One region of the Bacillus sp. JJ1533 genome, then DNA from elsewhere that is predicted to be linked to it. Evidence: predicted binding sites of a transcription regulator. Region 1 holds the regulator's gene; the other holds the start of a gene.
What was found. Region 1 encodes Rex, which represses fermentation and respiration genes when NADH is low (regulators of the CRP and FNR family bind a similar motif). Its sites were predicted from a motif close to TTGTGAAATATTTCACAA; they were not measured.
Positions count from the first base shown of each region.

Region 2: ric (iron-sulfur cluster repair di-iron protein) is a predicted target of Rex. The motif match lies at 1,806-1,823, and genes of this name have one in related genera.

Region 1 is NZ_JBALOV010000030.1:44,555-47,981, forward strand. Features, by position in the region: gene tatC (twin-arginine translocase subunit TatC) at 16-768, opposite strand; gene V7138_RS16045 (twin-arginine translocase TatA/TatE family subunit) at 785-976, opposite strand; gene V7138_RS16050 (redox-sensing transcriptional repressor Rex) at 1,012-1,656, opposite strand; gene moaC (cyclic pyranopterin monophosphate synthase MoaC) at 1,660-2,151, opposite strand; gene V7138_RS16060 (ABC transporter ATP-binding protein) at 2,286-3,427, shown strand, end outside.
Region 2 is NZ_JBALOV010000027.1:67,469-70,895, reverse strand. Features, by position in the region: gene V7138_RS14815 (SCO family protein) at 1-343, shown strand, start outside; gene V7138_RS14810 (hypothetical protein) at 353-985, shown strand; gene ric (iron-sulfur cluster repair di-iron protein) at 1,041-1,748, opposite strand; gene V7138_RS14800 (molybdopterin molybdotransferase MoeA) at 2,059-3,327, shown strand; gene mobB (molybdopterin-guanine dinucleotide biosynthesis protein B) at 3,312-3,427, shown strand, end outside.

The DNA of each region.
Region 1 (3,427 bases):
TTTATACATTTTTCTTTATTCAATTGAATTAGCAGCCATCATTTCCGCCTTAAGCACCTTTCTGTAGGCACTTCTTGATACGAGAATACTGATTTCATACAATCCAAATAACGGCACGGTGACCATTAAATGAGAAATTAACTCTGGAGGCGTAATTAACCCTCCAATTACTAAAAGAACAAAATACGCATACTTTCGTATTTTCGTTAAGAACATTGGAGTGACGATTCCAAGCCTTGTTAAGAACATCACAACAACAGGCAACTGAAACAGGAAACCAAATGGTAAGGTTAGCTGTAATAGGAATTGAAAATATTCATTAATCCCGATTACCTGATTTATTTCAAGACGTCCTGCTAACCGCGTCATAAAGTCAACAACAAATGGAAATAGAATAAAATAGGAGAAAGATATTCCTAGTAAAAATAATATTACCGAAACTGGAATATAACTCAATGTTACCTTTCTTTCCCTCTCATACAAACCTGGACTAATGAAGGCCCAAAGCTGAAACAGTAAAAAAGGAGATGAGATAACAAATGCAATAATAAATGCAAAATTCATATAAATTTTAATTGGATCTGTTATCCGGAAAGCATTCATTGTCAACTCTTTAGCTTCTTCCGCGTTTTGCAAATAAACTATTACATGCTCTGCAAGAAAAAAGCTTCCTAAAGCAACAATGAAGAAGAAAACGACCACATAAATCAGTCGTTTTCGCAGCTCACCAATATGATCATAGACGGACATTTCTTTTTCTTCGTTCATGTGACTCATCCTATCATTACTTCACATCATGAGTTTCATTCTTCTTAACATCATCATCGTCATCATCTGCTAAACCTTTTGTTGCGTTCTTGAATTCACGCAAAGTATTACCCGCTGCTTTTCCTAATTGAGGTAACTTCTTTGGTCCAAAGATAAGTAACGCTGCAAATACGATCAATAGGATACTGCCAAAGCCAAGATTTCCCACTGTGAGTCACCTCCCTACAATTGTAAAGTCTATGTTTATTCTTCTTCATTTGAATAATGCTTTAAAAAGTAAACAAGTGCTTGTAGTTCAACAGCTAGATCAATATGGTGGACTCGTATATGGTCAGGCACATTGATTCTTGCTGGTGTGAAATTAAGAATCCCTTTGATTCCTTTTTTTACAAGGCGGTCAGTAATCGGCTGTGCAGCACCGACTGGTACAGTTAATATTGCAACCGTGACTTCATCAGGCAATACTTTTTCAAGATCATCTAAATGATGCACCGTAACTCCGCCAATACTACTACCTACCTTATTATAATCCACATCAAAGGCAAGCTCAATTTTTGTATTATTATTTTTCGAAAAATTATAGTGCAAAAATGCGGTACCTAAATTACCTACACCTATTAAGGTAACTTTCGTTAATTCGTCCTGATCAAGGGTCTTACTAAAAAAGGATAATAAGTAATTGACATTATAGCCATACCCTTTTTTTCCCAATGCGCCAAAATACGAAAAATCTCGTCTAATCGTGGCGGAATCAACCTTGACTGCATCACTTAGTTCTGCAGATGATACCCTCTGCTTCCCTGAGGCGTGCAAATTTTTCAAAAACCGATAATAGAGTGGCAGCCTTTTGGCAGTTGCTTGTGGTATTTTTGATTGTTCCAGATTCATGTTTTATTCCCCCGCTACTGGCCTTTTGAAATCTCCATTCTTTCCACCTGTTTTTTCGGCTAAATAGGTTGGTCCAATCACCATTCCTTTATCAACCGCTTTACACATATCATAAACAGTTAACGCACAAACTGAAGCAGCCGTAAGGGCTTCCATCTCAACGCCAGTACTTCCTTTAGTTTTAACTGATACGGTAATATGTAAAATATACTCGTCTTCGGTCGTCCAGTTAAACTGAATATCTACGCCCTTCAATGCCAAAGGATGGCACATCGGAATGATCTCTGATGTTTTTTTAGCTGCCATAATACCAGCAACTTGAGAAACCGCGAGAACGTCCCCCTTGCTAACCTCATTATTTATGATTTGCTCATAAATCAATTTATTTACAGTTATACTTGATTTTGCAATTGCTGTCCGAACGGTTTCCGACTTTTCCGTTATGTCGACCATTCTTGCTCGGCCTTGCTCGTTAAAATGGGTAAATGATGTCATTTTCAAAACCCTCCCATAAACTATACACTATTTTACCACATCTGTCTTTGGAATTACTGTGAACATTATCATTGCAGTTGCTCTATTAAGATAATATAAGATACACTGTTGATAGAAACAAGAGGTGAAATAATATGATTTTACTACAAGTAAATCAGCTCAAAAAGTATTTTGCTGCTGATCTTATTTTATCGAATATAAAATTAGAAGTACAAACGCGTGACCGGATTGCAGTTGTTGGTCGAAACGGTGCTGGAAAGTCTACTCTATTAAAAATCATTGCAGGCCAGATGTCCCATGATGGCGGTGAAATCATTAAGCCGAAAAGCGTCAACATCGATTACCTCGCACAGGATACTGGACTTGAATCAACTCTTACCATTTGGCAAGAAATGCTGACCGTCTTTGCACCTTTACAAAAACTAGAAAAAGATCTGCGAAACCTAGAAGTAAAAATGGGAGACCCATCCGTTTTTGAAAATCCAGTTGATTATCAAAAGCTGCTCGAAGAATACGACCAGCTCCAGGTCGATTTTAAGGAAAAGGGTGGATATCAATATGAAGCCGATATTCGTTCTATACTTCATGGTTTTAATTTTACAGAAGATGACTACGAAACGAAAATATCCAGCTTAAGCGGTGGTCAAAAAACACGTCTGGCCCTTTGTAAACTATTACTAACAAAGCCTGATTTATTGATTCTGGACGAGCCGACAAACCACCTCGATATTAGCACGCTTACCTGGCTTGAACAATATCTCCAAGGCTATCCTGGGGCACTCTTAATAGTATCCCATGACCGATACTTCCTAGACAAAGTCGTTAACCAGGTCTATGAGATTTCTAGACATACAAGCACCAAATATGTCGGAAACTACAGCAACTACTTAAAAATAAAGGCTGAAAACTATGAGCTCGATCTTAAAAAATTCGAAAAACAACAGGAAGAAGTTGAAAAATTAAAAGACTTTATCGCTAAAAACCTAGTCAGAGCTTCAACAACGAAACGCGCCCAAAGCAGACGAAAACAGCTTGAGCGTATGGAGCTGATGGACAGGCCATTAGGTGATGAAAAATCAGCTTCTTTCCATTTTGACATTGAAAGACAAAGCGGAAATGACGTATTAAGTGCAAAAGACATTACCGTTTCCTATGAGAAAACCAAACCGATCATTAAAAATGTTCATTTCAATATTTACCGCGGAGACAGTATTGCCTTAGTCGGTCCAAATGGGATTGGTAAATCAACCTTATTGAAAGCAATTATTGATAAGCT
Region 2 (3,427 bases), on a different contig from region 1:
TGCTGAAATCTATGAAAATATCCCAAAAGAAGTTCTGGGGAAAGAGGTCGTTCTAGTAAGTATAAGCTTTGACCCTGAAAATGATTCCCCAACTGTCTTAAAATCTTATTCAGACCATTTTGGAGCTGACGGAGAACAGTGGAAAATGGCAACAATTCAGGATGAACATGAATTACAAGACGTTTTAGATACACTTGGAGTTATAGTTATTCCGAATGAATATGGGGGATATGAACATAATTCTGCATTTTATGTTGTTAACCCGGAAGGAAAATTAACAAATATCTTTGATTACCAAAAACCACAAACTGTTGTGGAATACTTACATTCTTTTCTATTTTAGAGGTGAAATATGGACCGTTTACGTTATTTAATAATTGGACTACTTTTACTTCTATTCGTTTCATTCCCGTATGTAAGGGTATTGTTGGAAGAGAGCATGGTCGGTACTATGCTGATTCAATATCCATTATTAGTAGGGGGTGGCTATTTTCTTGCTAAAGGGTTTCCAAGGAAATGGCGAAGCTTTTTTCTTTATTTCAATGAAAATGGGATTGCGGGGATGCTAATCACAATATGTGTTATCGGCTATTGGGCTTTGCCAAGATCGATTGATGCAGCATTGAACGAACCATTTATGGAGTTGGCGAAATATATTAGTTTGCCCTTTTTAGCGGGGGTCCTATTGTATTATAGTTGGCAGTTGCTTGGATCAATAAGCAGAGCTTTTGTATGGGCAAATCTTATTTCGATGATTTTTGTGATGAGTTGGCTTTATTCAGCATCACCAGCAAGACTTTGTAATAATTATTTAGTTACTGCCCAGCAACAGCTCGGTAAAGCTATGTTTGTACTAGGATTGGTTCTTTGTATTCTGTTCATGTTACGTGTTTTTATTGGGAAGCCTGTGGTCCAATACACAAAAAAGGAAAAGCGGCGATTCATTCGTATAAAGACCAAAAACACCTCCTCTTACAACATTTAAATAACATAAATAACCCACGATTTTTAAGGGGAATCCTGGGTTTCTTTCTGTCTGACTATTTGTTCCCTGCTGCTCTTGAGAATAGGATATAATTTTCTAAATGAATGTGCTCGAATAGGTCTGCCTCTAGTGCTTCAAGGCGTTGGTAGACTAAACGGTAGGTTCCACATGCACCGATTGGCGGTTGGAAATCATTTGTGATGTCACGAATCTCTTTGATAATATTCCCAGCCTCATCGTGATCGCCTTCTAATTCTGCCACATGTTTTTTCACTAATTCGTGATTTTCAGTGGTGGGCTCTTTTTCAAATTTCACGATAAGAGGGAATGATTCTGCTTCCTCTTTAATTGTGTGTTGTTCAAGTTCGACCTTTAATTGATTAAACAGTGAATGCACTCTTGCAAGATGTGGATGATTTCCTCCATGTACTCGTAGCACTTTAGTTACATATGGACTAAGCTGAGGAAGCTCTTCATTTAAATAACGGTGATGCTTATTCACAATATGGTCGATTAATTCTGAATAGCTTGCGGCCTTCCAATCAACTGTTTTCTCATTTAATTCTTTCATTTCATGATAAAGTGTATTTAATTTTAACAGCACCTCATCCGTGGAAAGATTTCTTTCCTCAATGGCATCTATAAGTGGTCGGTTACCGCCACAGCAAAAATCAATTCGGAGTTTTTTGAAAAGGTCTCCTGCCTTCGGAAACTCAGTTACAATTTCTCCAATGATATGTTGTTCTGTAAACGTTGGTTCCATAATTCTACCTCCTAATTAGTAAGCTACTTATAGGATAGCTTTTCAAAGGGCAGAGTGATGTGATACGAATCACACTTTTGTAGAATATCGCCATATATTCAGTGTGAAGTGATGAACATCACAGGTTACAAAGGGGCACATTTGGTAGGATTAAACCATATATTGAATGCTGCAAGGAGATGTCAAACGATGTCGATGACAAACTTGAAGAAGGAATCATTCAGTTAAATGAAATCACAGCAAGAAAGTAGTTGTTTTTGCTTAAATATACTACAATAGGAAAAAAGTAGATAAAAAGTTGGTGATGAATATGGTTGAAAGACGAACACCGATCCCCGTTCCGGAAGCGGTATCGAGAGTCATGGAATTTGCAGGTTCAGGGTCACAGGAAAAAGTATCAATTGAAGCTAGTTATGGACGGTTTCTAGCGGAGGACGTAGTTGCTGATCACGATGTGCCACATTTTGATCGGTCACCATACGATGGTTTTGCTGTACGTGCAGTCGATACAGCAAATGCCGGACAGGACCATCCAATTGAGTTTGAGGTAATAGAAGAAATTGGAGCTGGTTCTGTTACATCGAAAAAGGTGGCAGCTTATCAAGCAGTACGAATCATGACAGGAGCAGCAATGCCATCGGAATGTGATGCAGTTGTGATGCTCGAATTGACAACTGAATATGAACGTAATGGTAGGAAATACATGTCTATAAAGCGACCATTTAAGTCTGGCGATAATGTATCGTTCCAAGGAGAAGATACAAAAAAAGGCACAGTTTTAGTGGAAAAAGGAGTTTTTATTAATCCTGGTGTAAAAGCCTTATTAGCGACCTTTGGTTACCATCAGGTTGAAGTAGCAAAGAAACCAGTCATTGGTATTTATGCAACAGGCACAGAATTGCTTGATGTAAATGAGGAGCTAAAACCTGGTAAGATTCGAAATAGCAATGCTTATATGATTAGTGCGCAAATCGAAAGGGCGGGTGCTGAGCCAAAGTATTTTGGAAAACTCCCAGATGATTTTGAACATTGCTTTCATGCAATAAAAAATGCAATCGACGAGGTTGATATCTTAATTACCACTGGTGGAGTATCTGTTGGGGATTATGATTATCTTCCTGCAATTTATGGTAAATTAGGCGCTGAAGTCCTATTTAATAAAATTGCGATGAGACCGGGAAGTGTCACGACTGTGGCTCAGCTAAATGGTAAGTTATTGTTCGGATTATCTGGAAATCCATCCGCTTGTTATGTAGGGTTTGAATTATTAGTTAGACCAGTAGTCCGGACGAGATTATTTTCGAAAAATCCACATCTTCTAAAATTGAAAGCAGAGCTAAATGCAGACTTCCCAAAACCAAATCCATTTACACGATTTGTAAGAAGTAAAATTAGTTTCTTGGATGGAAAACTTGTAGTGGTACCAAGTGGTCTTGATAAATCAAATGTCGTATCCTCACTTGCAGGAGCAAATGCATTTATGGTCTTACCCGGCGGAACGCGCGGTTTTGGCAATGGTGATGTAGTAGATGTGCTGTATCTTGAAGATCAGGAAGGAAGTATCTGGCCTTGGAAATAAGGTTTCCACTTCTGCAGATCGTCGGGTTCCAAAACAGTGGGAAAACAACATTAGTTGAGAAAGTTGTAAAAAAGGGTACAGATTTAGGGCATAAAATAGC